DNA from 4 places in the Shewanella sp. S1-58-MNA-CIBAN-0166 genome. Region 3 is predicted to be linked to each of the others. Evidence: predicted binding sites of a transcription regulator. Region 3 holds the regulator's gene; each other region holds the start of a gene.
What was found. The regulator sigma-54, encoded in region 3, starts transcription at its own class of promoters, with help from an activator protein. The targets are predictions, from matches to a motif close to GTTGGCACGNNNNTNGNNT.
Positions count from the first base shown of each region.

Region 1 (7,558 bases), on a different contig from region 3:
TACCTTGGCATCGGTTGCGGCGCCCACGGTAAAATCACCCTGCCCGGCTCAAATCGGATTGTACGTACGGTAAAAATAAAGCACCCTAAAGGCTACCTCGCTGCGGATAAATATACCTTTGAAACCACAGATGTCGTTGAAGAAGACCGCCCATTAGAATACTTAATGAACCGTCTAAGGTTGATGACTCCAATCCCTAAAACCGAATTTGAGCAGCGTACAGGCCAATCAGCTGAGGTAGTAAAACAAGGAATGCAAAAATCAATTGAACGGGGATTATTGACAGAAACCACAACGCATTGGCAATTGACGTCCAAAGGCCACATGTTTGTAAATGATTTGCTGTCTCAGTTTATTTAATTTACCAGTCGATTGAATAAAATAATATGACTCGCGGTTTTCTTTTTAAACCGTTAACTGTGAGTCAATAATCAAAAATCTGCTTCTAGCGCCACAATTTACTTACCTTAAATACACACTTTCTAACATTTCTATTCACACATTTAGGCAAAGCTTGATTAGGATATGCGCTTATAACTTAGGTACTTTGGGAAGATATCAATGTCTATTAAAACTAAAACAACTCTCGTTGCTGTCGCGTTATCAAGCTTATTAAGCGCATCAGCCATTGCGAACTTGCACAACATGCCGCAATTGAGCCAACAAGAAAGTACAGCGACATCAAGCCAACAAACTGAATCAGAAAAAGCCAACGTATTGTTTGAAGCCATTTTTATGGAAAATGTAATGGCAAATCCGGTTAACCAAACTTACCTGGGCATCAAACAAGATTACGGCAAGTGGAATGACTTGTCTGATGCTGCTGCAGATGCTGATTTAGCCCGCAGTAAACAGCAACTAATAAGATTAACTCGCCTTGATGCCAATAAACTAAATGAACAAGCTGCGCTCAGTTATGAACTGTTGAAGGCCAGCTTAGAGCACAGTATTAGCGACGATAAATGGCGTTATCACACCTATCCGATTAACCAAATGTATGGCGTCCATTCTGTGGTGGCTTCATTATTGATTAACCAACATCAAATAACCGATGAAAGTGATGCTAAAGCTTATATTAGCCGTTTGAACGGCATACCAACACTACTGGCACAATTAGAGACCTCATTAGAAATTCGCGCTAAAAAGCATATTATCGCGCCAAAATTTGTTTTCCCATATGTAATTTCCGATAGTAAAAACATTATCACTGGCGCCCCATTTACAGAGACGGGAAAAGACAGCGCGTTATGGGCTGACGCGAACCGTAAGATAAATAAACTCGATATAACCGATGGCAATAAACAAGCCTTATTAGTCGAAGTAAAACAAGCTCTACTGACTAAGGTAAAACCTGCATATGAGCAGTTAATCACCTATACCAAGTCACTTGAAGCTCGAGCCGATACTCAAGATGGAGCCTGGAAACTGCCTGACGGAGAAGCGTTTTACAATAACGCCCTCGCCCGCACCACTACAACCGATATGACCGCAGACACTATCCATGATCTTGGCTTATCTGAAGTTAAGCGTATTCATGATGAAATGCGGGTCATTATGAAAAAGGTACACTTTGCCGGCAGCTTACAAGAGTTTTTTGTGTTCATGCGCGATGATAAGCAATTTTATTACCCAGAAACTGATGAAGGCAAAACGGCATATCTCGCCCAAGCAAAATCGCTGATCGATACTATGGAGTCTCGTTTAGACGAAGTGTTCACGATTAAGCCTAAAGCCGAATTAGTGGTACGAAAGGTAGAAGCGTTTAGAGAAAAATCAGCAGGTAAAGCATTTTACGATCAACCTGCACCAGATGGCTCTCGCCCTGGAAGCTATTACGCTAATTTATACAAAATGGAAGCGATGCCAAAGTATCAGATGGAAGCGCTTGCTTACCATGAAGGGATCCCAGGACATCACATGCAAATTGCTATTGCCCAAGAACTGCAAGGCATTCCAAAATTCCGTAAATTTGGCGGTTACACTGCTTATATTGAAGGTTGGGGACTTTACTCAGAATATTTCCCGAAGGAAATGGGCTTATATGCCGACCCATACTCTGACTTTGGTCGTTTATCGATGGAGCTATGGCGCGCATGCCGTTTAGTGGTTGATACTGGGATACACGCTAAAAAGTGGACTCGTGAGCAGGCTATTGCCTATTACGTTGAGAATACTCCAAACGCTGAGTCTGATGCGATAAAAATGGTCGAACGCCATATTGTTATGCCATCACAAGCTACTGCGTATAAAGTAGGTATGATTAAAATATTACAACTACGTGAGCAGGCTAAAAAGGCGCTAGGAGCCAAGTTTGATATTCGCGAATTTCATACTGTAATCCTTAAAAATGGACCATTGCCATTAGACATACTTGAAGAGCAAGTAAATAAGTGGATTAAGCAGGTTCAATCGCTGTAATTTTTAATCATTAATCCACTCGAAACATAAAACGGCAACCTGAGGTTGCCGTTTTGCTTTATCAATTTCCACAAAAAAATAACCCCAGAACAAAGTCTGGGGTAAACCAAATAAATTAGGATGATGGTTTTAAGGTTGGCATTATTTTAGTTCGAAAACCATTGCCAACACTGACTCAAAATTTGCTACCTTGCCGATTTGTACATCTCACTGAAAAGGGGTCATTTCTCAGAAAAACGTAGGGTTCAAATCATTTCGAATCAACTGAGTACTATTGTATTGATATCAGAACAGAGTTCAACTAGTTAACAAATGTAAATTGCTAAACCCTTGATTAGCAACTTACTAATAAACTAATCAATCAACACCTTAAGCACTTTAAAATCATCCACTTAATACAAAGCCGCAAGGTGAGTTGCGGCTTTGTTCTAAATTTGAAATAATGTTTCCACTTTTACTTACGAAGTTTATACAAATGATCGAACTTAGCATCCCAATAAGGTGGGCTGCTGATGTGCGTTTTAATAAAATCAATGAACGCACTGACTTTTGGAGCTAGATGTTTACGACGAGGATACACAGCTTGTAATGGAAGATTGTGAGTCAACTGCCAATCAGGTAACAAAGGAATCAATGTTCCTTGAGCGATTTCATCTTCCATTAAGTAACTGGCTAAATAGACAATGCCTAAACCACTTACTGCGGCCGATTTCAATGCTGGCGCATTATCGACACGAAAATTGCCTGATACACCTATTTCGCAATAATCTTCACCCTTTTTAAATTGCCACATGCTGTGCTCATGCCACTCGCCTTGATACACCAAACAATTGTGTTCAACCAATTGTTCTGGGCGGCTAATGTTACCATGTTGAGCAATATAACCCGGTGATGCGACTAACAAGAACTGACATTTCATTAACGGTCTTGCCACCATACCCAGCGGCAATTGCTCAGACATGGTTAACAATAGGTCTAAGCCTTCACTAACAACATCGACTTTATGATCAAGTAAGCTCACTTGCAGTTCAAGCTCTGGATGCCTTGCCATAAATGCTGGTAAAGCTGGAATAATGTGCATGGTGCCAAATGATTGTGATATCCCAACTTTTAATACACCACGAGTTGCATCATTTAAGTTGTGAACACTTGAAACGGCCTGCTCTGCATCACGAAGAAGTTCTTCGCCTTGTAGATACAATAAATTGCCGGCTTCAGTAAGGCTTAAACTGCGGGTTGTACGCTGAATAAGTTGCACACCAAGTTTATGTTCAAGATCTGCAACTTGAGTACTTACTTTAGATTTAGAAATGCCAAGACGTCTGGCTGCAGCACTAAAACTTCCTGCACGTGCAACATGAGTAAAAATTGCGATAGGTTCTAACAGTTCTAACATGAAAGTCGCCTTAAGCTGGTTACGACATTAATAAAAATTTCAGATATCTGTTAGCCATTGCTGGTAACTAAACCTTGCTTAGCATCAATATCGACACTCAGATATTATGATTGTTGCTGCCAAATGAGCATCAAAACAAACTAATATCTTTAATCAACACTAACAAATGAAGATTCTGAAATATAACCACATCTAAAGTAGAGTGTAATTTTGTAATAATTCTCAAGAGTATAACAAAAAAAGCCTCTATGGCTCTATATTTATAATTGACAATTTTTTTATCAGAACAAAGCAACACGAGCTATAGCGGTAAAACAGCTAGAATTGGCCCCAAAAAAAAGCCCCTGTGTCTTCAAAAAGAGCACAGGGGAAGGTCAGGTGTCCGGGAAGACAGGTTGAACAAAATAAATTTACTCTTTTAGCTCGCCTAGCTTGGCCAATGTATAAGGTGCAAGTTCTGGTATGGATTTACGCACTTGGCTTTCTAACACTAATAATCCTTCAAAATTATCACAAATTTTATCGGCTCGTTGTTCAAGGCCTTGTGATTGCGACTCAAGTTGTTGCTCGATGTCTTTACCGACATTGTCCATTTTTTGTGAAAAGGTATTCATTTTTTCTTCAAATGAACCGCCTTCAGAAGACATGATCTGGCTACCTAATGTCATCATTAATGATCCCATTGAGTTGGTGACCATTTGTTCTATCTCTTGTTCAAACTCTTCATTAAATGCATGTTCAATTGAAGACTCTGTTGAACCTAAATAAAATTTATCGCCTTGCTGATACGCCATGGTGTCAATGCGTGTTTGAATCCCTGTCATTAGCTTATCAATTTGGCTACCAGTGGCGTCGCCAAATATTGGGGTTAATGCCATATTGACTGCTTGAGATGCCATTACGACAACATCACCAACCAAATCAATTACCTCAGGTACTTGACGAGATAGCTCATCAGAATATTGAGTGAGTAACGTTTGTTGTTTAGCGGTTAAGGTGACTTTTTTACCGTCTACATATAGTTGATCGAGTTCAACGCGATATTTCTCGGATCCATTATCACTAATCTGCAATTTTTTTGGTTCAACAGTAACGTCATAGTTTAATGTCACATTGCACTTTTCATCATTAATGGACATTTTTGCCATGGCGGGAGTTAGCGCCCCTACTGTGAATAACATGCTGGTTAACGCTACACTACAAATCAACTTCTGTTTGGTCATGATAAAAATCCTTTTGCTATACATATATCAATAATTAGCTCGTATATGAGCTTTATAAAGCACAAGCTATGCCAACAACTATAACTACATGACTTTTAATAGGTTAATGATAAAATAAGGCAATATATAAGCTAATGAATAAACAATAGCGGAAGTGTATTCGTAAAATAAACCAATAAATAGTCTATTTTACCAATCTCAATAATAATTAATCTATCTAGGGCCTGCTGAGCTTCAGGATGAATTTTACTGCAGTTTGTATTTTGCTAGACAAGTAAGCGTATGCGACGTGTGGTTGTTCTAGATAAGTAAGCAATAACCTAGGCGAAAAGAAGCCACTAAAACTGCCCAAGTGGGCAGTAAAATGACTTTTAAAAGTTTTGAGTCAATATTATAGATTCAGATTTGATATACAAAGAGTGAGTACGTTAAGGTCGAACAACGTTAACCGCGAAAGATTAGCCCTTGTATAAACTAAAAAATTGAACGGCCTAACTGTTGGCTTAAATGTTCTAACATGGCTGTGCCCGCAAGCGAGTTACCATTATTGTCTAGCTCAGGTGACCACACACAAATAGACATATCACCAGGAATAACCGCAATAATGCCGCCCCCCACGCCACTTTTACCGGGCATACCTACTCGATAAGCAAACTCTCCTGCGCCATCGTATAATCCAGATGTCGCCAGTAATGCATTGAGTTGCCGAGTTTGCACCGGCGAAACTAAGCTGTCACCATCGAGTGTCTTACCGCGATTGGCCAAATAGAACATCGCGCGGGACAAATCAGCGCAATTCATTCTTAATGCACAATAATGAAAATAGCTTTTAAGTACGGTATTGACGTCGCCTTCAAAATTACCAAATGACTTCATTAAATAGGCAATAGATGCATTACGTGCACTAAACTGGAACTCAGAATCCGCCACAACTTTATCGTAGGCTAACGTCGGGTTCTGGCTCAATTGACGCACAACCTCAAGCATACGATGCTTAGGCGCCCCTAAACGGGCTTGCAACAAGTCAGCAATAACTAGCGCACCGGCATTAATAAAAGGGTTGCGAGGTTTACCGCGTTCTAATTCGACCTGTACCAGCGAGTTAAATGAATGCCCTGAGGGTTCTTTACCCACACGACTCCAAATTTCATCTTCAGTATATAAATTAAGTGCCTGAGTAAGGCTAAAGACTTTAGAAATACTTTGAATTGAAAAAGGCTCAAGGTAATCACCGGCACCAATTGTTTGGCCATCAAGGGTAGTAACGGCAATCCCTATTTTGTTAGGGTCAACGCAGGCAAGCGCAGGAATATATCCTGCAACCTTGCCTTTACCCAATAGCGATCTTACTTTATCGACGGCTTGTTGAAGTAATAATTGCTCAGGCAATTTAGCTTAACCCCACCAGATATCGTATAAATCACTCACTTCGAGGTTAGAAACTGGCTTGTCTTTCCAGAACGCATTCACTGCTGCGGTATCTTCATCAGTACATTTACCGATAGCTTGGGTAGCAATAATACCTTCCCATTGCTTGTGTCCACCACCGTGGAAACCTAATTGACGAGGTTCAATGACTTCAACAAGAAACTGATCAACTAAGTTATCAATATCTTCTTCAGATACCGACTCATCAAAAGTCCAGTTGATTTCAAAGCCTAATTCTTGAAACTCATCAACTCGTAATTTTTTACGTAAACGACGACTACGATTTTGCGCCATGGTGTATTCTCCGATTGCTGAAAGTGTAGTTGTGATTAAGCAGTACGCTCAAACATGATATCCCATACGCCGTGACCGAGTCTGTGGCCTCTTGCTTCAAACTTGGTAAGCGGACGATGCTCTGGACGTTCGACAACTGTACCAGTTGTTGATTGATTTTTATAACCTTCTGCTGCATTCATTATTTCTAACATATGCTCGCTGTAATTTTCCCAATCGGTTGCCATATGAAATACACCACCGATTTTAAGCTTACGGCGGATAAGTTGTACAAATTCAGCTTGTACAATCCGGCGCTTATGATGACGTTTTTTATGCCATGGGTCAGGGAAAAACAATTGTACGCGCTCGAGTGAACCATCAACAATGCTGTGCTCTAGCACTTCCATTGCATCATGATGATATACACGTAAGTTAGTCACTTCAGCTGCACCGGCATCAGAAAGACACGTACCAATACCAGGTTTATGAACTTCTATGCCAATAAAGTTTTGCTCTGGGGCAGCTTTTGCCATTTGGACTAATGATGCCCCCATACCAAAACCGATTTCTAACACGGTATCAGCATCGCGACCAAACACTTGAGTTAACTCCAATGCGTGTGGAGTATAATCAAGTCCCATTGCTGGCCAATGTGCTTCAATTGCTTGAGATTGGCCTTTGGTTAAACGGCCTTCGCGTAAAACAAAACTTCTGATTTTACGAATATACTTACCGTCTTCGTTAAATTCAGCTGTGGTAACGTCGCTCATCTTTGCCTCATTGTCTGCGTACTTTGTTGTGCTGTGTTACTAAATGT
Region 1 is NZ_JBEOPN010000005.1:104,874-112,431, forward strand. It holds gene hemW (radical SAM family heme chaperone HemW) at 1-360, shown strand, start outside; gene AAEY99_RS05135 (DUF885 domain-containing protein) at 562-2,418, shown strand; gene AAEY99_RS05140 (LysR family transcriptional regulator) at 2,873-3,814, opposite strand; gene AAEY99_RS05145 (YggN family protein) at 4,225-5,037, opposite strand; gene glsB (glutaminase B) at 5,512-6,426, opposite strand; gene AAEY99_RS05155 (YggL family protein) at 6,433-6,759, opposite strand; gene trmB (tRNA (guanosine(46)-N7)-methyltransferase TrmB) at 6,795-7,511, opposite strand.
Region 1: AAEY99_RS05145 (YggN family protein) is a predicted target of sigma-54. The motif match lies at 5,095-5,113, and genes of this name have one in related genera.

Region 2 (7,558 bases), on a different contig from region 3:
ATGCGTTGCGAGGAATACATTATTCCTGACTAGAATGAACCTGTATCGAGCATTTTGTAACGGATAGCTAAACGGGTCAACTCAACGTCACCGCCGATCCCCAGTTTGGCAAATAGTCGATAACGATAGCTATTGACAGTTTTAGGGCTTAAATTTAATTTTTCAGAAATATCATTAACCTTTTCACCATTGGTTATCATCATCATGATTTGCAATTCACGTTCAGACAAACTGCTAAATGGATTCTCGTCAGAGTGGTTGAATTGGCTTAGCGCCATCTGTTGCGCAATTTCTGGCGACAAATAACGTTGACCACGAGCCACTTGAGTAATGGCACGCAATACTTCTGGCGATGTGGAACCTTTGGTTAAGTAACCAGAAGCACCTGCCTGCATCACTTTGGTCGGAAAAGGGTCTTCTGTTTGTACGGTTAACACAATAATTTTAGCGTCTGGCTGATAGCGTAAAATCTTACGGGTGGCTTCTAATCCCCCCATACCAGGCATATTCATGTCCATTAAAATGACATCCGCTTCATTTTGTCGAGACCACTGTACGGCTGTTTCTCCATCAGGTGCTTCACCGATGACTTTAATACCGCGTTCATCTTCCAAAATGCGACGAATACCCGTTCTCACGAGTTCATGGTCGTCAACCAAATATACAGATATCACGTAAACCCACCTATTATTATGCGTAATTCATTTTTGAATTTTAGGGCCGTTTTTATATATAAAACATTTATATGTAAAATCTTATCGTAAAAAAACACCGGTAACATTGCATATTTTACACATCTCATTTATCTGCTTGAATTTAGCATCTTTACATTTACTGACACAAGCAAAGTCAATTATTAACGTGAGAAATGAATGTAAAATAGGCAATTTTGTTACCTTAGCATTGCAATTTAACCTTTTTAAATCATTCACCCTGCAAGGTGATAATAATTGTGCGCGCCGAAGCATGGTCCCGATGCTCACATAAATATAAACCTTGCCAAATACCCAAGTTCAAACGACCATGGGTAATCGGAATTGACTGACTAGCCCCAATCAGGGTCGACTTGATATGCGCAGGCATATCATCGGCACCTTCATAAGTATGCTGGAAGTATGGCGCACCTTCTGGTGCGAGTACATTAAAATGCCGTTCCAAATCGCCACGAACAGTAGGATCAGCATTTTCGTTTATCGCCAGCGATGCTGAAGTATGCTGAATAAACACATGCAATAAGCCAACATTGATACCTCCTAGCTCTGGCAGCCGTGCTATCACTTCATCAGTAATTAAATGAAATCCTCGTCTTTTAGAGTTAAGTGTCATCTCTCGTTGTAACCACATCAAATAAATCCCTCTTCAAGCGACACGCACAGATGAATAAACCATTAAGCAACAACATGCAGAACGAAATACAAAGCATACATCAGAGCAGTGTTAAGACTGAAAAAAATGAGGCTATTGTCACACAATTTACTCACTATTTACCGAACAATTAACCGATTAATATCAATTTCACTGTTCATAGAGTAGTTACATCCTTAGCAATATAAGAACATCTAAAAGAATATCCGAAAGAACATCATTAGATTTAACAATTATTACTTTACAAACAATAATATAGGGGAATTTATTTTTGTATACTTTTGGATTGATTATGAAATGTAGATAATAAAGGCTAGGTTTGCAAAGATTTAAACGGTCTATATATATTCACCATTAATGCTAACTAAACAGAAAAATGATCATAAATTGGCATCTGCATAACTTTAAGCACTGTGCTTTAAGGGTAACGAAGCATACATCATCGTAACCAATACATTATTCTAAGGCTGGATAATTTCCGCCAGAAAGCAAAAAGGCACAACCTTAAGTTATAAGGTTGTGCCCGTTAACACTTTTGTCAGCAATCCGGCTGAAATTTGCTCCCTGCACCATCCATGTAAACATGCTTCCTGCAGTCCTTTTCCCTGTTCTCATTTCCTTGTCTATTTGTGTAACACAAACAAACGCATGAGTTTCATTCCTTTGAACAGCCTATCCGTTGGCTGAGCGGTAAATCTATTCAATCCGTTGAATTATCCCAGCTGCATCCTGCAGCCCTATCCTTTTTTTCCTTGTGTCGACTATTTACTGTCTTCACCCATCCTTGATTCGGCTATCCATTTGCCGAGCTTATGCCCTAATCCGTGAGCGTGTCCTAGTATCATCCTTAATATTCTTAAGCATCATTAGTCTTATTTCTCATCCTAAGAAAACCAACTGATGACCCGCTTTCGATAACTACATTCTAGCCAAAATAAACGCCGATAAAAGTCACTCAACTCCATTTAAATACACATCCCACATGTCAGTAAATCGTTAGAAAAATGTAATTACCTGATTTTAAAAGATTAACAATAATTTATAACGTTAAACACTGACAACTTTAGATAAGATCCCTTACACACTTGTAGGATATTGCTTACAAAAGCGTGAGCAAGTTAATACTTCCAGGGTTATTTGCGCCATAAACGCTTTATCATTTGACCAAACATGACCCAATCTGCCCATAAGCTGTATAGCGGATAAGTGAATGTTGCGGGGCGATTTTTTTCAAATATAAAATGCCCTAACCATGCAAAACCATAACCGACTACCGGCAACCACAATAACTGCCACCAATGTTGGTTAATCAAAGTGTTAATAATGATCACTAAAATAATGCTACTGCCAATGTAATGCAGTCTTCGACAAACGGGATCTTGATGTTGCGACAGATAAAATGGATAAAACTCTGCAAATGAAGAATAACGCTTAGGTTCCATTACTCACTCCTTATTAACAACTCGCTAATGGTATGCTCTGTTAGTATTAGATTATTTTCATTTTAGACACTATGCCTTACTGTAAAACAATATTTCACCTTCAATATTGCCAATACTCACAGTGGCAATGCTGACAAATTCTTGTTTCACGAATGCTTGATGGTGCGAAGAGTTACTCACAAATACCCCAATGCCATCAAGCCCAGGTTGCTCATCACACCAACTCAATACCGCTTGAATTAACTTGGCACCATAACCTTTTTGCTGCTCATTGGGGGATAAGGCAATAAATTGCAAAACCCCGCATTTTTGCGAAGGAAGATGTTCTAAAATGCAGGTCTCTTTTTGCATTAACCCTTGAGTTGATTTCCATCCTGTACCCAACATCATTTTAAAACGCCAATGCCAATAACGCCCCTCACCCAAAGGTACTTGTTGCGTAATCACACAGGCAACTCCAATTAAACGGTCACCGTCAAATAAGCCAATTAAAGGTTGTTCTTGTTGCCACAGTTCATTTAACTCTTCACGAATCGCCGCGCGAAGTTTCTGTTCGTATTGTTGATTGTCATCTTGCCCAAGTACCTCGATAAAATAGGGATCATCATGATAAGCGTTATAAAGAATAGAAGCTGCGACTCGTAAGTCTTCTGCCGTCAAATATACTGCACGTGAAGTTTCCAAGGTGTTATTGTCCATTATTATTCCTTGTTGGTTAACTCGCTAAACTTAACTTAACAAGTTTGAAACATTGTACAAGTTTTGTTTACCCATTTTACCTGTTAGCGATTGTGAGTGTCAGTTGTTTGCAATTTATCTCATCAAGACGGATACTAAAATTGTTTATCTAACCATCATAAGGAATGCGCCAAATGGACACTACATCAAATGATTTAAGTCACTTATTTAAGCAATTAGGTTTGCCTCACGATCAAGAGGGAATCGACGACTTTGTTATCCAAAACAAACTGGATAAACACACATTAATTACTGATGCCGATTGCTGGAATTCAGGTCAAAAAGCATTTTTAAAAGAGGCATTATTACAAGACGCCCAATGGTCAGAAGTGATTGACCAATTGGACGTGATGATGCGAGCTAAATTGTAATTAACACTTAATGTCGGATAACCTCACTCGGCAATTAGTGCTGTCTGTAGGCGGTATCACCCCAGCCCACTAAAACGTCATCTTTGAACACAATTGGCGTGCATTCATCTTTGGTTGTTTTACCATCGCCTTCTGCCCATTGGGTACGATAAAACAACACTTTGATGGATTGCTCTGCATTATTTTGAGCCGACTTGGTATAAGCTTCACTAAAATCAGCCGTTCCCATTAAGGTTGTGACTTGATCACTGCTCATTCCCATAGACAATTTGCTCAACAGATCACGATTTTTATCTTGTTGCACTTGCCAATAATCAGCACTTTTACCCGATTCATGGTCTCCGACACTAATAACACAACCACTTAATGCTAGTGATGTAGCGCCAATTAATGCCGCTGCGATAAGTTTTAATTTCATGTTGCATCCTTTTTGTTAAAATAAAATCCGCATTGTATTTACAGATCCTTTAAGCCAAAATCGTGCCATAAAATAATATACTGATTTATATAGCTTTATGTTTTAACTCAACAAGAATTAGTTAATCTCACTATATGGAATTAAGGAATTAAACCAACAATGAGTCCAATTGAACAAGTACTTGCCGCAGCAAAATCAATTGCTAACAATGGGCATACGCCCAGCTTGGCCCTGATAAAAAGTCGTTTAGGCAATAGCATTCCGATGCCTACCCTTATCCAAGGTTTACAACAATTTAAGGCGCTGCCTAAATCTGAGTGGCAACATTTACCGGAATTAGCAGACATTCCATCAATAGCCGATGTCTCATCACATGATCAACCCGATCTTACTCAAGTGATCCAACAGGTTATGACCCTACAACAACACATTAGTCAGCTAACCCAACGAGTTACTGAGTTAGAAAACCAATTACAAAATAATATGACTCAAAGCTACATAATCAATAATAAGGCTGAGCAGTAGATGTTTGTCACCGAACTACGCTTTGAATGTTTTGCCGATACGACAATTGATACGGTAGAGAAAGCCATTAACGCTTTTCTTGAAGCCTTACGAGCTAATGGACAAATTTTAGGACGTGAATTTGCGGTCGCCTTTAATGACGGTGAATTTAGAGTTCGTTTGCTGTTACCTGAAAAAACCAGCTTAGCTAACCGCCACAGTAGCCCATGGGTAAAAGTGGCCTTAGCAGGCCTAACTGCAGCTAAGCTATTGGCCCCTAGAGAGAAATTCATCGGCCAAGACATTAACTCCGAAGCCAGCAATACCGATACGCCTTCATGGCAACTGCTGTATACCAGTTATGTGCATATGTGTTCGCCACTGCGTAATGGCGATAACCTGTTACCAATACCTCTTTATCAGCTGCCTGCTACTTTTAATGGCGATCACAAACGCATCATAAAATGGCAAACAGAGTGGCAAGCATGCGATGAACTGCAAATGGCCGCAGCCACTAAAGCAGAGTTTGCAGCTTTGGATGAGATCACTCGAGCGGATAGTGACTTATTTAGACGCGGTTGGGATTTACGTGGCCGGATAGAATATTTAACTAATATCCCCACCTATTATTACTTATACCGTGTGGGCGGCGAATCATTGCAAGCAGAGCTAGCTCGCCCCTGCCCACGCTGTGGATCTAAAGATTGGAAGCTAGATGAGCCACTTTTAGACATGTTTCATTTTCGCTGCGAGCCTTGCCGTATTGTGTCTAATTTGTCTTGGGATCATCAATAAATGGAATTGTGCCATTGAGTTATCAGCAGATTATTTCCTACTACAAAGATTGTTATAAGGAAGATAGCGCCTCCATCAATCTTTGGAATGTGAACAAGTTTAAACAAGAAGATCGTCTCATTCTTGAAGGGCAAGATGAACTAGGCACTGGTTTTTTACCTCGTTTGCCTATCCCGCAAGAATTTGCTGAGCCAATGCTTAAACGAGTGGCGATGTATCAAAGAGAAAGAATACTGCTGTACGCACGATTTCTATTTGTCGGTAAAGTAACCATAAAAGGTGAGCTCAAAACGGTTGTCTCACCGCTGCTGTTTAATGAAGCCACCATTGAACAACAAAACAATAATTTCTATTTTTCAGCCCAAACAGAAGACACTGAAATCAATGAAGCCCTGCTGCAACAATTGCTACCAGAAGATAATGAGCTTTCAGAAGATCTCATCAATGAAGATATACATTCACCATCTTTTTGGACCTCATACTTTAGCAGTAATCAAATTGACATAAACTCACTAGAGTTATTGCAATATCCCAGGCTTGCTGGGCACCAAGACATTAAAAAAGCATTAACCCAAGACACTCCCCGCTTATTACCTATTTCGATGCTACTTTTTGTCGAGAGGTCATCGAGCAGTCGCGGTGTACTTCACGAATTAGAAAGTATCATTAGCGCTAACGAACAATCAGCTCCTATTTGTAAACTGTTTAACCAAACGTTTGAAAAACGTGCTGTAAGACTCAGAGCCCCAACACTTAAATATGACTTTTTACCGGGGTTATTATCTACGCCACAAAAGAAAGTTATTCATATCGCTGCCAATGCCGATTTAGGCTGCGTATCTGGTCCGCCAGGAACGGGCAAGAGCTACACCATTGCTGCTGTTGCTGCCGAACATATGGCGCGCGGTGAGTCGGTGCTTATTGTGGCCAATAATGACGTAGCCCTTGATGTGATTGCAGATAAATTGGCGAGTAATTTTAACTTGGGCGACGTGTCTATTCGCGCAGGACAAAAAGTATTTTTAAAACAATTAAAAGACTATACCGCCGACTTACTCGCAGGATACTTTAGCGATGACTTAAGCCAAAACCCACAAGCATGTGAAGACGAACTGAATAAGCTGCAACGATTACTGATAAAACTGGAAAAACGTTTCCTGGCGTTCAGTCGCAGGTCTATTCGCCGTGGTTTGCACCTACATAAACTTCAAGCACAACAATCAACATGGCTAAAACGGGTTTATTTGTTTTTTACCCAAGGGTCAATAAACCAATGGCATCATCAATGGGATGCGTTAAACACCATTAATAAACACACTGTTACGCGGGAAACACTGGCAGCTGAATATCTTAATGCACTAAAAAAGAATAACTTAAACACATTAGTTAATCAGCACCGTAAATCGCTACAGGCTTTTAACAAAGCGATTCGCAGTAGAACGTCCAGTAAACAACTCGCGTTATTTGAAAAAATAGAATACGCCACATTATTTGCCGCATTTCCCATCTGGCTAGCAAGCTTAAACAGCCTACACAGAGTATTGCCGCTTAATCGCGAAATGTTTGATTTAGTGATTATTGACGAGGCAACACAATGTAACATTAGCAGTTGCTTACCTGCGCTATACCGTGCAAAACGTGTATTGATTGTTGGCGACACGAAGCAATTAAAACATTATTCCTTTTTAGCCAGAAGCAAACAAACTCAATTGCTTGCCAAAAATAATGTGCCCGAAAGCAGCCCAGGAGCCATCAGTTATCGAGATAACTCCATCTTAGATTTAGCACTAAAAACATTAGCTAGCGGGCAAGAGTTGGCCTTTTTAGATGAACACTTTAGAAGTAAGCCTGAGCTGATTCATTTTAGTAACCAGTCTTTTTATCAATCTAAATTAAAAATCATGCAACACCGACCCTGCACCAGT
Region 2 is NZ_JBEOPN010000025.1:38,809-46,366, forward strand. It holds gene uvrY (UvrY/SirA/GacA family response regulator transcription factor) at 30-674, opposite strand; gene AAEY99_RS15095 (secondary thiamine-phosphate synthase enzyme YjbQ) at 925-1,344, opposite strand; gene AAEY99_RS15100 (Mpo1-like protein) at 2,499-2,807, opposite strand; gene AAEY99_RS15105 (GNAT family N-acetyltransferase) at 2,877-3,506, opposite strand; gene AAEY99_RS15110 (DUF2789 domain-containing protein) at 3,680-3,916, shown strand; gene AAEY99_RS15115 (DUF3192 domain-containing protein) at 3,951-4,334, opposite strand; gene AAEY99_RS15120 (hypothetical protein) at 4,494-4,859, shown strand; gene AAEY99_RS15125 (Zn-ribbon-containing protein) at 4,860-5,633, shown strand; gene AAEY99_RS15130 (DEAD/DEAH box helicase) at 5,723-7,558, shown strand, end outside.
Region 2: AAEY99_RS15115 (DUF3192 domain-containing protein) is a predicted target of sigma-54. The motif match lies at 4,386-4,404, and genes of this name have one in related genera.

Region 3 (7,558 bases):
AATTTATTAACTAATGGCTGACGACCTAAAAATTCTTGTACGGGCTCGTCTAAACCCGTAAATGGACGCAGTTCTATTTCCCAATGTGGGTTGGGTAAAAAGCGTACATCAAACATAAAATCTGCTTCTGTCGGCATGCCGTGTTTAAAGCCAAAAGATTCAAAGTTAATCACTAACTCTTTATCAACACTGCCTAATAATATTTGCCTAACTTGGTCGCTTAATTCGTAGATATTTAGCGCAGAAGTGTCGATATAGTGATCAACAATTTTTGCGATAGGCTCAAGTAAACGGCCTTCTAGTTTTATCGCTTCTTGCAGTGAAATATGATTTTTAGATAACGGGTGTAATCGACGTGTTTCGCTGTAACGTTTAAGCAATACTTTGTCATTGGAATTTAAAAAGAAACTGATAATTTCAGTGTCATTTTGAAGTAGTGCCAATTGGTCTTGAAGCACTTTACCTTGTTCTGCAATGTTACGAACATCAACGCTAATCGCAACCAAATCATTACTGCCTTTAAGCTGGGCTAATAATGTGCCAATGAGTGGTAAAGGCAAATTATCAACACAATAATATCCTAGGTCTTCTAATACTCTCAGGGCAACGGATTTCCCTGAGCCTGAACGTCCCGATACTATAACTAGTTTCATGCAGTAATAACCTGATAAAGTTCTGTTGCGTCGTGAGTTTTACGAAGCTGTTTCAATATTTGCTTATCGCTTAACTTTTGGGCCATGCTCGATAACGTGCCTAAATGTTGTTGGCACTGGTCTGCAGGGACTAACAAAGCAAATAAAAGATCCACGGGTTGCTTATCGATTGCATCAAAGGCAATGGCTTCTTCACATTTAATAAATATCGCGATAGGGTGATCGATGGTCGTTAATCTACCATGAGGTATCGCAATGCCATTTCCTATACCTGTGCTACCCATTTTCTCTCTCGCTAACAGGCTTTCAAAAACCTCTTGCGAAGACAGGGTTGGGTACTGGGCAGCGACTAAATTGCTGATGAGTTCCAGTACTTTTTTCTTACTGCCCGGTGTGGCACAGGTAGTGCATTCCGGCTGCAGAATGGTACAAAGTTCCATCGTTAGTGTTTTGTATTCTTCTCTTTGTGTTTAATTACCTGACGGTCGAGTTTATCGATCAGGGCGTCTATTGCAGCATACATATCAGTACTTTCTGACATTGCAAAAATTTCTGCGCCATTAATGTTGATTTTGGCTTCTGCTTTTTGTTGTAATTTTTCTACATTGAGCACAACGTGTACATTATGGATCTGATCGAAGTGTCGTTCAAGCTTTGAAAATTTACTGTGGATGTATTCACGTAAAGATTCTGTTATTTCGACATGACGTCCAGTCAGACTTATTTGCATAAAAAATCCTCCATTGCCTAGTAGGTTATAAACTCTTACGTTGGTTTGAGGGCGGGATCATCATTGCTTCACGGTATTTTGCTATCGTACGACGAGCAACGTTTATGCCCTGTTCTGCCAGAAGCTGAGCCATTTTACTGTCACTCAGTGGTTTTTTCTGGTTTTCTGCGGCAACCAGCTTTTTGATAAAAGCACGAATGGCCGTTGATGAGCATTCCCCGCCATCGTCAGTACTGACATGGCTAGAGAAGAAGTATTTTAGTTCAAATAATCCTCGAGGGGTGTGCATATATTTTTGTGTGGTGACTCGTGAAATGGTCGATTCATGCATTTCTACGGCTTCAGCGATATCATTGAGCACCATAGGCTTCATGGCTTCTTCGCCATATTCAAAAAAGCCTTGCTGAAATTGCACAATGCAATTTGCCACTTTAAGTAAAGTATCATTACGGCTTTCAATACTTTTAATAAACCATTTAGCCTCTTGCAGATGGCCTCGAATAAATTGACTATCCGACGGGTTTTTACTGCCTCTAGCCATGGCCGCGTATTGTTGATTAACACCAATTTTAGGCATGTTGTCTGGGTTTAACTCTACTACCCAACGGCCATTTTTCTTTAATACTGTGACATCGGGAATCACGTATTCATCATCCATGGGGGTAATTAATAAGCCCGGACGAGGATTGAGTGTCTGGATTAAAGTGATTGCGTCACGTAACTCATTTTCTTTTAGTTTTGTTTTACGCATCAATAATCTGAAATCACGGCCAGCAATTAACTCTAAATAGCCTTTAATTAACAAACGGGCATTATCGATATGGGGTGTGTCGTTAGAGTATTGCGCTAATTGAATAAATAGGCATTCACTTAAATCACGTGCAGCAACACCCACAGGGTCAAAGTGTTGAACGCGTTTTAATACCGCTTCAACCTCATCGAGTTCCACATTTTCATCACCCATGGCTTCGAGAATATCTTCGGTACTTTGGGTTAAATAACCGCGTTCATCAATGGCATCAATAATGGCGGTGGCAATGGCGAGATCGGTGTCTGAAAATGGAGTGAGATTTTTTTGCCATTCTAAGTGTTCGTACAAACCTTCGGTGGTTTCACCTTGAAAGGGCATGTCGTCATCGCGCATGCTTGCACTGCCCGAACCTGACATAGGTGAGGCTGTGTATACTTCATCCCATGTGGTATCCATGGCTAAATCATCCATGGTTTCTTTGGTCATGGATTCTGTTATGTCGACGGTGGAAGTGTCTTTTTCGACATTAACAATACTGTTGTCACTAAAGTCTGTATCCGCTTGGTCGCGGTTTTCTTTTAAGGAGTCTTTTGCTTCAGAAAACTCATCTTCTATTTCAAGCAATGGATTTGAATCTAATGCTTGTTGGATTTCCTGCTGTAGCTCCAATGACGATAATTGCAGTAAGCGAATGGCTTGCTGCAATTGTGGGGTCATGGTTAAGTGTTGACCCATTTTAAGTTGGAGTGACGCTTTCATTTACCGCTTATCCCTAGATGATTTTCCATAAAAATGACAATCTCGAACTGTAATGGATTGCCATAAACATCAATGACATTTAACGTTGTTTAGGTATCGTTCAATGAAATGAGTTAGCTAGACTAAAAGGCCAGTAAAGTAACTATAGCTTGAATTGTTCACCTAAGTACACAGCTCGAACTTGTTGATTACTTAATATCTCATCAGGTGTGCCTTCGGCAATTAAATTACCCTGGCTGACGATATAGGCTCGCTCACAAACGTCTAGCGTTTCACGTACGTTATGGTCGGTAATTAATACCCCTAAACCGCGATTTTTAAGTTGTTGGATGATTTTTTTAATGTCGATGACCGAAATAGGATCAACACCAGCAAAGGGCTCATCAAGCAAAATAAATTTTGGATTAGCAGCTAAAGCGCGCGCAATTTCAACTCGACGACGTTCGCCACCCGATAACGACATACCTTGGCTGTCGCGTATGTGAGTAATGTGGAACTCTTCGAGTAGATGCTCAAGTTGCTCAATACGTTGGTCTGTGCTGAGCTCCTTGCGAGTTTGTAGTACGGCCATTATGTTGTCGTAAACGGTAAGCTTGCGGAAAATACTGGCTTCTTGTGGTAAGTAACCTATACCTTTGCGGGCGCGCAAATGCATTGGATCGGCAGTAAGGTCGTCATCGTCAATCAATATTCGGCCTTTATCGCTTTTTACTAAGCCGACAACCATATAAAAGGTGGTGGTTTTGCCTGCACCATTGGGGCCTAAAAGACCGACAATTTGGCCTGTTTTAACCGTTAAACTCACATCTTTAACAACTTGACGAGCTTTATAGCTTTTAGCTAGATTTTCAGCGGTTAAGGTAATTTGGGTCATGGTTTGATCTGCTTGTTAACAGGAATTTCAGGGAGTTTTTGCTTTGGCGCCGACTCGTCTTGGAAATTCTCTGGTTGAATGATGGTGATTACCCGATCTTGCCCTGTACCAGTACTTTCGGCAATCAGCTCTTGAGCACTGATGTTGTACTTGATTTTATTACCGGTAACCTGGCTACCTGATTGATCAAGTTTGGCGTTGCCAGTCAATGTGAGTGTAGTGGTGGCAAGGTCATAGCTAATTTCGTTAGCACTTGCGGTACCAATTTTACCGTCATCTAATTCTTGTGAAAATGTAGCCGGGGTGCCAGTAGCAATTAATCTCTTACTGGTGGTGTTTTCAGGGGTAAACGCCCGTAACTGATCTGCATTGATATTAATCGTGCCTTGGACAATCGTTACCGGACCATTAAAAACAATTTGATTATTCTTAATGTCGGCAGACTGACTGACTGAAGCGATTTTCAATTCTTGTTTCAGATCCCCTTGTTTCGCTATGGCAGGCAAACTCAATATACAAAGTATGCTACTTAATAACATAACATTGGCGCGAGTGTGGAGACGATTAATGTGGCTCATATGTTCCTTCTACCTGGCTTAGTAGCGATAATTTTTGCGAATTCAAGTCAGCATGTAGGCCTAAACCTTGAATAATAAACCCTTTACCTTTGATGTACACCATCTCTTGTGAGGATCCTATCATAGTGGTTAAATCCACCGTAATAGCTTGGGTACTCAGTGACTGCAGGGGTTCTTCTATATCAATGGCATCAATAATAACATTATTTTCTAATGTGACTTTGCTGGTATTTTTATTCAATTGCCCACGGTCTGCACTTAATTGCCATTGTGCTTTACCGTTTTCAGGGTAAATGAGGTAAATAGGTTTGGTAAAGTGAGTGATGTCACTTGAGGCGTAATGCTCCATGTGTTCGGCGCTGACTCGACTTTCGACGAAACCTAGTTGATTGAATTCTGTAGTGCGTAGGTTATCTGCAACAAAATCTGGGCGCTCAATACCGCGTATTTGTACCGCATCCATTTCACTGCGTTTTACTTGTGCTTGCCAGTACAATATAAAAGCAAGCCCAAAAAAAGCAATAATACCTAGCGTGACTCTACTCATATACTCATACCATGAGCACTGGCAAATTTATCTTGGCTTAATAGTAATAAATCGGTGAGTTCACGCAGTGCGCCGTGGCCACCATTGAGGGTGGTTGTCATATGGCACTGTTGTTTGACAAACGGATGACCATCACCGACACAAACGGCTAGTCCTACGGCTTTCATTACTGGTAGGTCTACCATGTCATCGCCAATGTAAGCCACTTCATCAGCAGTCACATTATAGAGCGACAATAATTGCTCAAAAGGCTCAAATTTATTATCAATACCTTGATAAATATGTGTTACACCTAATGCCGTCATGCGGTTTTCAACAATCTTGGATTTACGTCCTGTTATCACGGCAACATGGATACCACTGGTAAGCAAAGAACGCACACCATAACCGTCACGAGTGTGGAACGCTTTGAGTTCTTCACCTGCATTACTGAGGTAAATACGTCCATCTGAAAATACTCCATCGACATCACAGATTAACAGTTTGATTTTTTGAGCTCGTTGCCAAATATCATTGCTGACAGGGCCGTAAAATCCTTGGTGAAACGAGGTTGATTCTGACATGATTAAATGACTCCAGCTTTAACCATATCGAGCATGTTTAATGCTCCGATCGGTTGATGTTTTTCATTAACGACAATCAGTCCGTTGATGCTCTTTTCATCCATGATTTGCAGTGCTTGTGCGGCTAAAATCCCCGCAGGGCAGGTCACACAATTTTCGGTCATAACCTGGGCAATAGGAGTGATTCGAAGATTCACGTCTGCATCGATAACCCGGCGTAAATCACCATCGGTAAAAATGCCCACAAGTTTATTGGCATGGTCGACTACTGCCGTCATGCCAAGGCCCTTTTTAGATATTTCATAAAGTGCCTCAGTAATACAAATATCATCATTGACGATCGGTAAATCATCGTCTTTATGCATGACATCGTCGACTTTTAGAAGTAATTTTCTTCCAAGAGAGCCACCAGGGTGTGATAAGGCAAAGTCATCACGAGTAAAACCTTTTGCTTGTAATAAAGCAATGGCTAATGCATCGCCCATAGCAAGTGTTGCAGTGGTGCTGGAAGTGGGTGCTAATCCTAATGGACATGCTTCTTCTTGCACTTGAATGCATAAATGGATTTTGGATAAACGCGCCATATTGGAGTCTGGTTTACCGGTCACCGCAATCACTGGTACACCCATACGTTGGATAACAGGCATTAATGTCAGTATTTCGCTTGATTCACCAGAGTTGGAAATGGCGAGTACAATGTCATTTTTGGCTAATGCGCCCAAATCACCATGACTGGCTTCACCAGGGTGAACAAAAAATGCCGGTGTGCCGGTGCTGGCAAAGGTTGCGGATATTTTGTTACCAATATGACCTGATTTGCCCATCCCCATGACAATCACTTTACCTTTACACTGCATGATCAATTGACATGCTTGGTCAAACTCAACCGAGTCTACATATTGATATAAATTATCTAAGGCAGCTTTTTCTATATCAATGACTTTACGACCCCATTGTCGAAATTGAGTGTGATTTACCATACGACTCTCTCTGTTAGCTTAATACTTTACCTTCATGCTCCAATCTAATGCGACTGAAAGACAACAATTTGGTACGCAATAAAGGTGATTAATAATAGTGCGCCATGCCAGCGAGTAAGTTGTTGCTTAGCGCCACTGGATAATACTAAAACGGCTAATGCTGCACTGGTGCCTAATACCATATAGAAGTCTCTTCCACTGGCTGAAGCATCTATTTCACCAGGGGAGATCAATCCTGGTAGTGCCAGTACCGCAAGAATGTTAAACAAGTTAGACCCAACAATGTTACCAATGACAAGGTCGTGTTCTTTTTTTAATACTCCAGCAATACAGGCCGCTAATTCTGGTAGGCTGGTTCCTACTGCGATAATGGTTAAGCCAATCACCAGATCTGACAACCCATAAAACGTTGCAATACCTACAGCGCCATCGACCATCCAACTTGCTGATAGGGGGAGCAATATAATACCGACAACCAGCCAAATGATAGCATGAAAGGTTGGCACATTTTTAGGGATCTCAGATTCAAGTTTATCATCTAAGCTGTCTGGGGTTTTGTCATGAGTAGCTTGCCAAATGAAATATCCCATCAACAACAAAAGTAATGCAATAAGCATGATACCTTCTGTTTGTGTCAACACATTATCATGCAAGGTGTAACCGGCAAATACCGTAGCAGCAAGCATGATAGGTATTTCGCGTTTTAAGGTCTTCGAATCTAAGCTAATGGCACCTAGTAAGGCTGTTAATCCTAAAATTAAGGTAATGTTAGCAATGTTTGAGCCCAATACGTTACCAATGGCGGTATCACGCATGCCATCCATTGATGCGGTGGCCGCAACAAACATTTCAGGTGCAGAGCTACCCATAGCAACAATGGTGAGTCCAATTAACATCGGAGGTAAGCCTAAGTTGCGGGCAAATGCCGCCGCTCCATAGACAAATCTATCCGCACTCCAAACTAAAACAGCAAGGCCAACAACTAACATTAGGATATTAACTAGCATGTGATTCCGATAGTAGTATTTAATTAACGACTATTTTCGCTGGATTTTTATCAAATTGAAAGCATTGCACAGTAATTGCTCCGGTAATGAAGCGTGTTGATATGGATATAGTTGTC
Region 3 is NZ_JBEOPN010000029.1:53,916-61,473, reverse strand. It holds gene rapZ (RNase adapter RapZ) at 1-653, opposite strand, end outside; gene ptsN (PTS IIA-like nitrogen regulatory protein PtsN) at 650-1,093, opposite strand; gene hpf (ribosome hibernation promoting factor) at 1,096-1,383, opposite strand; gene AAEY99_RS16555 (RNA polymerase factor sigma-54) at 1,409-2,893, opposite strand; gene lptB (LPS export ABC transporter ATP-binding protein) at 3,036-3,767, opposite strand; gene lptA (lipopolysaccharide transport periplasmic protein LptA) at 3,764-4,345, opposite strand; gene lptC (LPS export ABC transporter periplasmic protein LptC) at 4,332-4,892, opposite strand; gene kdsC (3-deoxy-manno-octulosonate-8-phosphatase KdsC) at 4,889-5,455, opposite strand; gene AAEY99_RS16530 (KpsF/GutQ family sugar-phosphate isomerase) at 5,458-6,435, opposite strand; gene AAEY99_RS16525 (calcium/sodium antiporter) at 6,480-7,442, opposite strand.

Region 4 (7,558 bases), on a different contig from region 3:
AGTTCAAGAGACAATGACTCGAGTATGGACAAAAGCCCATCTTTACAATGCAGACAAAGCAGCGGTAAGTACTTGGGTATTTACCATCATGCGTAATCAATGTTTTGACATGCTCCGTAAAGTACAACATAACCGTGAAGATTCTTTCGGTGATGATATTTGGCCTTTATTTGAGTCTGATGAAGCTGAAAACAACGACGATGATTTTTTATTATCGGCAACTTTATTGCTGCATGTAGAAGAATTACCTCCTCTACAACGCCAAGTAGTACAAGGTATTTATATGCAAGAGCTTACTCAACAAGAGTTAGCAGACAAACTTAACATTCCAATTGGAACGGTTAAATCTCGACTTAGACTTGGCTTGGAAAAATTAAAAAGCTTTATGGAGAAACACTATGATTAATTACCACCCAGACCAGCATTTGCTGTCTCTCCATGCTAAAGGCGAGTTGCCGCTATCGATGTCGATTGCTATCTCCGCTCATGCTGAATTGTGTCCTCATTGCCAGCAACAACTTGACCAGGTGACAATTGCGTTGTCTGAGCAACAGTTTGAGTCGGCCGTAAAAACTCAGTCGGTAGACACTAATAATAATCAATTAGACGCACTACTCGAGCAGCTACTAAATTCAACCTTAGATACTTTAGAGGTTGAACAAGCTAGTACAGTTGATCAGATTGAAGACAATAGCGTTAGTATTAAAGGTCAACATTATCCGCTGCCTAAGGTATTTCGTAAGCAAATTAATGCTTCTTGGCAGGGTATTGGTAAAGTCAGCCGTTTGAGACTCGATACCGGAGAGCCACAAGCAAGAGCAAGCTTGTTGCATATCGCAGCCAACGGTGAAATTCCTGAACATACACACAAAGGTGCAGAGCTAACATTACTGCTCGCAGGTGAGTTCAGCGACTGTTACAACACCTACAAGCCTGGTGACTTTATGTTGCTTGATAAAGAGCACCAACATTCACCAAAAACACTTGAAGGTTGTTTGTGCTATACCATTGTCGATGCCCCGTTATACTTCACTAAAGGGTTCAGCAAACTATTAAACCCAATTGGCGATTTACTTTACTAACCATTACGTTAGTTTCTTAAAATGTTAACTACTAAGGTTTGTGTATCGACAACTTGGCCGCTATTTATCATTAAGTTGTACCAGCAATAAGGGATGATGAGTGAATTTTCGTCATCCCTTTTAACACTATCGACATCCGAGCAAGGTGAGAATTGTCGATGATTAGTCACTAATTGCTATTTTTTAATCGAAAACTGCATTAATTTGATTAAAAATTGAAAAAGACTATTGCCATATGCAAACACTCAGTATATTATCCACACAGATTTAGTTTTCTTGTTAATTTTGGTTACCTACCTGTAAGTCTGCTCAACTTCACTTCGTAAATAAACCCAAGACAAGCTTCTGTACATCGTTTTTGATTTCAATTGATTTCTGTTGATATGATAATTTAAATTATATTCACGTCATCTTGTTGTCATAAAACTATGTTTAACTTACAAAGTTAAGTACTAAATATGTATTAATTTTTTTATGGCTATATGTCATGTGACAACATCAATGTTGCAAGCATAAAATAGACCTTAATCAACTATTTACATATCAACACTTGATTAGTGAGTAAAGGATAGGTTAAGTTAAATCTCGAAACATTAATCTTTTGCAACACTAAAAAATGCCAAGGATATTTTATTGAACAATTTTCTCACCTAATGGTGAATATATAAGAAGGAGTGTGACCTATGTCATACAACATGAATGGACACGAAATTTCAGTTAGCTTTCCGGTTAACTCTATCTCGTCAAACAAGAATTCAATTGCTTTTACCGACAGCCTAGGTAAAAACAAAAAAACCTTTTCAAAACGTATTGAAGCATTAAACTTCATGAAATGGTTAATCTCTGCCAATAAGTAATACCCCCTAACGCTTTGCGTTAATCATTTGCTCTGTTATTTAATAAACTCATTTCTCGGTATTCTCCTCTCACTTACCGATGTTTATTAAAACAGGGCAAAATGAATAACTCACTCGCATCATTTTAAGTTATTCTTCAGCGTTACATCCCAGTTAACCCCTCTAAAATATCTAATTTTATATCAACAACTTATAGAAAAAACATCTTGCATTCACCCTGTAATTAAACAGTGTGCGAAAATTTTCGTTGGTATCTTGGCAACATTGTTTTATTTCCCAAAACTCCCCCCTGATGTATATAGAGAATATCGGTTGCATTGGCAGTTTTACTATTCAAATAATGTTGTAACACTAGAAATCCAACCGGGTCGTACAATAATTCAAATTCAATTCCCGACTGGCATACTGTATTCCACATATCAAAACAACGTCGTGATAGTTTGCCAAAATGATATTTATGACCATCATTAATAATTGTAGGAAAATAAACCTCATCGACTAATTGTGAGAATTGTTGACGTAAATATTCATCCCCTCCCACGGTACTGCAAGTTAACACCTCAATGGTAAAAACTTTCGTTAATGATAAATGAGCCAATTGTTGAGTAAGTTGTTTATTTAAATAAGCCGCAGTGGTCCCCGTACCTGAGGGTAAAAATACCTTTAGCTTATTTTTTTGTTGATCTTGCGCCCATTGAATAATTTCACAGGCAAGTTGTGTTATCCCGGTTTCGGCATACTCACAACGCCCACCTTCAGGAATAAAAAGTAATTGTTTTTTATCTGCGTAGCTTGGATTCGATGAAACAATATATTGCATCGCATCGTCTAAATGCATACTTTGAAGATTTTCAACATCGGTCAAATGACTAACATCAATAATATTGGCGCCATTTTGTATCGCAGCGGCATAATTGCCTTGAGGATGTTGTAATAAAAACTCGCTGATATGGCTTACATAGTAATCAAATTTCCACCCTTGCCGCTTAGCCAATACTGACATGGAATATAATGAGTTGGCTTGGGCCGAACCCGATGCCACTAGTTGGGTAACATGTGAATAATCATGATGCAAAAAATGATAAAATTTACGTGCTTTATTACCACTAAAGTCAGCATGTAATAAATCATCTCTTTTAATGTAGATGCTGCGTCCACCAAAGTTCATCGTTTGCACTGGGCTTATCGAAAACATGAATTGTCTCAATCAACTGTAATATGAGCATTTTAACTAAAAAATGATAAATCTCATCGATTCATTTGCGTGAATCCTCGCACTGTTCTACTTTTACAATACCACAGCAACACTTAACCCTTAATAATCAACAAATTGAAAACATGGCATGAAAATGGCTTTATATTGAGAATATTGACTATTGATAGGAATGAAAATGTCTCTTTTACGCTTAATCTTTAATATTGCTTGGTTTTTAATGGGTGGTTTTGTTATGGGCCTAGCTTGGTGGTTTGTTGGAGTACTGTGCTTTATCAGTATCATTGGCATCCCATTTGGTCGTGCTTGTTTTGTTATTGGCGAACTGGCTTTCTGGCCATTTGGACAAGAGACCGTTAACCGAAAACACATTTCAGGCCAAGAAGATATTGGCACTGGCACGTTAGGTTTGGTGGGTAATGTAATATGGTTTTTATGCTTTGGTATTTGGCTCGCGATTGGTCATCTAGTCCATGCTCTGGCTTGTTTTGTAACGATTATAGGTATTCCGTTCGCGTTACAACATCTTAAATTGGCCTTATTAAGTTTAACCCCTATTGGTCAAACCGTTATTGCCAAACCGACTTATTAACATTCGTTAATAACCGCTGAATGACCACTATTCTAAAAAGCCGATAGCATAATGCTGTCGGCTTTTTATTTGCCTAATCGTATCAGCACCGTGTACATTGCCATTCTTAAGCACTGAAAGGTTATTCAGTCACTTTAAAGACAATAATGGGATAACATGAACTATTGGTTAATGAAGTCTGAACCAGACGACTTTAGTATTGATAATCTACAGATGAGTAAGCAGCAAACTGTTGCTTGGCAAGGTATTCGTAACTATCAAGCACGTAATTATATTCGTGATCAAATTACATTGGGCGATGTAGTGTTGTTTTACCACTCTAGCTGTAAAGTTCCTGCCATTGTGGGTTTAGCAAAAATTAGCAGTGAAGCTCAAATTGATAGCAGTGCTTTTGATAACCGTTCACCGTATTTTGATGCAAAATCTAACGCTAATGCGCCTCGATGGTGGCAAGTCGATATTCAATTTATGGCCAAATTTTCTAAGCCTGTGAGCTTGAAGCAATTGAAAGCCGATCCCGCGCTGCAAGATATGGTATTAGTGGCTAAAGGTGCCCGCCTGAGTATTCAGCCCGTCACACAGTTGCAATACCAACACATTATGCAACTAACAACCTTAGAATAATAACGTTAGATTGATGACCTTGCATCGGTAACCTTGAATTAAAACAGACCAGCTTGTCAGCAGGCCAGTAAACATCTTCTTTAAATCAGCCTCCTAAAGACAGCTCAGACTACGTAAACACTATTAGCTATAAATAGTCTGAGCTCAAATACTAACGGCACAGTGATAAGATCACGCAATGCCCATATTAGTTAATCATTCGCCCTATTCCGCCAAGTACAGAACCTTCACCTTGGTCTTTGCCACCACTTGATGGTGCATGAGCAATAATTCTGTCAGCCATACGAGAAAACGGTAAGCTTTGTAACCACACAGTCCCATGGCCTTTTAAGGTTGCAAGGAACAAACCTTCACCACCAAATACCATCGACTTTAATGAGCCTGCACGTTGTATGTCATAATCAATCCCGGGAGTGAATCCAACTAAACAACCGGTATCGACCCGCAATGTCTCACCGTGTAATTCTTTTTTAATCAGTGTCCCACCAGCATGCACAAACGCCATGCCATCACCTTTAAGGCTTTGTAGAATAAATCCTTCACCACCAAAGAAACCGGTGCCTAATCGCTTATTAAACTTCATGCTTACTTGCGTGCCTAAGGCTGCCGCTAAAAAGCTGTCTTTTTGGCAGATAAGTTCGCCTTGATGTTGAGCTAAGTCTATCGCCAAAATAGTGCCAGGAAATGGCGCAGCAAATGCCACTTTTCGTTTTTGTTGACCTTGATTAGTAAAGTGGGTCATAAAAATACCCTCACCCGAAATGGCGCGTTTACCTGCACCAAGTAGCTTGCCAAAAAAACCGGATTCTGGTTCAGAGCCATCACCCATTCTGGCCTCAAACATAATGTCTTCTTCGAGGTAAGTCATCGCACCCGCTTCAGCAATAACAGACTCATTTGGGTCTAATTCAACTTCAACCAGCTGCATGCTAGAACCTATAATTTCATAATCTACTTCATGACTTTTCATGCTCATTTTCATTCCTTAAAAATTTATTTAATGTTTGCAGTTGCCCAATTCAGTATTAAGGCATTATTCCTTATGGATGATTTAAGGTAACAAAATGATCATCCATTTAACATGACAACATTTCAATAAAATATCCGCGTTCTGTTGCCACTGCATTTGTTTGCCAATTGTGTCCATCGTTAACCTAAACCCGCACCGCTCAATCCTGATTGTTGTTGTAATTGATATTGAGCAAATTCTTGCAAAATAAGCTCGGTAAATAACTGCCCAGCTCGCCCAAGCGGACGTTCAAGTGTGGACACTAATTGCGGTGTAAAACTAAAGCGGTTACCACCAATAAAATCAATCTCGATCAGTTGCCCTTGATGTAATTCTTCAGCAATTAAAAAATCCGGCATCCAACCAAAACCCAGGCCTTTTAGTAAAGCATTTTTTTTCATGATAAAGCCTGACAAATAAAAGACTTTATCGCCGCCAAATTGCATTTCATCGCGGTCACGTTTACCAGGAGATGAATCTTCGATGGTTAACTCAACATGTTGTTGCAATTCAGGCAAACTAATGTCTTTAAGATGACTTAAGGGATGTTGTGATGACGCGACAAGCACGCTGGTAATAGCAGGTAGCGGTTTAGGATGATAAGAGGGGCCAGTACGATAATCCTTAACCAGCATTAAGTCGGCCTGGTCGCGCTCAAAGCGATGCTGTACCCCGCCTAAAAACTCCATATTAAGCTGCACTTTAGTCGGTATGTTGTGTTCTGACATGCGCTTAAGCGCGGTCATGATCGGTTCCATCGGTAAAGCACCGTCTATCACTAACTCAAGTTTGGGCTCCCAACCCTGACTAAAACGACTGGCCAGATGTTCAATATTGGCTAAATGCTGTAACAGTCGTTGCCCTTCTGCCAAAATAACCTTCCCTTCGGGTGTTAATTCCGCTCGATAATGATCTCGATTAAATAATGTCACGCCGAGATGTTGCTCTAGTTTTTTAATCTGATAGCTTACTGCCGATTGTGCCTTGTGTAATCGCTCTGAAGCTTTTGCAAAACTTCCTTCTTCAACAAGTACTTGCAGTACATTAAAGGCATCGATATCTATTCGCATAAGATTTCCACTGTCCCGTTATCCATACACAAATGTAAAGTTAACATAACAATCTAAAAAATAGATTGTGTTGAGTTATTTATTATTCTTTTTTTTGTTGATCTTTACCACTAAATTGTAAGTTAGATCACATATTGGTTTGCCCAATGCGATTAGGCCATAACAACAAATAACATAAACGCCACGACACTCGCAGTCGATTCACCATAGGACAATCAGATGCCATTCTATGTTAAACAAGGTCAGATCCCGACCAAACGTCACATTGCCTTCGAAAAAGACAATGGCGAGTTGTACCGTGAAGAATTATTTTCAACCCATGGCTTTTCGAATATATACTCCAATAAATATCATCACAATATGCCAACCAAAGCGATAGACGTTCAACCTTATTCGTTATCTCATGGTGAACAATGGCAAGACTCATTAATTCAAAATTACAAATTAGACTCGCGCCAAGCCGACTGCCAAGGCAACTTTTTTAGCGCCCGAAATAAAATATTTTTCAATAATGATGTCGCCATGTACACCGCGAAAGTGACTGAAGACACCAATGAATTTTATCGAAATGCCTATGCTGACGAAGTGGTGTTTATTCACGAGGGTGAAGGCCAATTATTGAGTGAATACGGTGTCATTGAAACCAATAAATGGGATTACTTAATTATTCCACGCGGGACCACGTACCAACTTAAATTTAACGATTATCAAAATGTACGCTTGTTTGTTATTGAATCATCCTCAATGGTCGAAGTGCCAAAGCATTTCAGAAACGAATACGGCCAAATGCTTGAATCTGCACCTTACTGTGAACGAGACATTCGTACGCCAACCTTGGCTGATGCCGTGGTTGAAAAAGGTGAGTTTCCGTTAATGTGTAAATTTGGTGATCGCTATCAAAAAATGACACTGCAATGGCATCCATTTGACTTAGTCGGCTGGGATGGTTGCGTTTATCCTTGGGCATTTAACATCAGTGAATATGCACCCAAAGTTGGCAAGATTCATTTACCACCGTCTGAGCATTTAGTGTTTACTGCACACAATTTTGTCATTTGTAACTTTGTGCCACGCCCATACGATTTTCATCCCAAATCGATACCGGCACCTT
Region 4 is NZ_JBEOPN010000007.1:116,500-124,057, forward strand. It holds gene AAEY99_RS06605 (sigma-70 family RNA polymerase sigma factor) at 1-406, shown strand, start outside; gene AAEY99_RS06610 (ChrR family anti-sigma-E factor) at 399-1,082, shown strand; gene AAEY99_RS06615 (hypothetical protein) at 1,766-1,939, shown strand; gene AAEY99_RS06620 (1-aminocyclopropane-1-carboxylate deaminase/D-cysteine desulfhydrase) at 2,163-3,134, opposite strand; gene AAEY99_RS06625 (YccF domain-containing protein) at 3,331-3,744, shown strand; gene AAEY99_RS06630 (EVE domain-containing protein) at 3,901-4,368, shown strand; gene AAEY99_RS06635 (TIGR00266 family protein) at 4,556-5,344, opposite strand; gene AAEY99_RS06640 (LysR family transcriptional regulator) at 5,518-6,447, opposite strand; gene AAEY99_RS06645 (homogentisate 1,2-dioxygenase) at 6,667-7,558, shown strand, end outside.
Region 4: AAEY99_RS06625 (YccF domain-containing protein) is a predicted target of sigma-54. The motif match lies at 3,277-3,295, and genes of this name have one in related genera.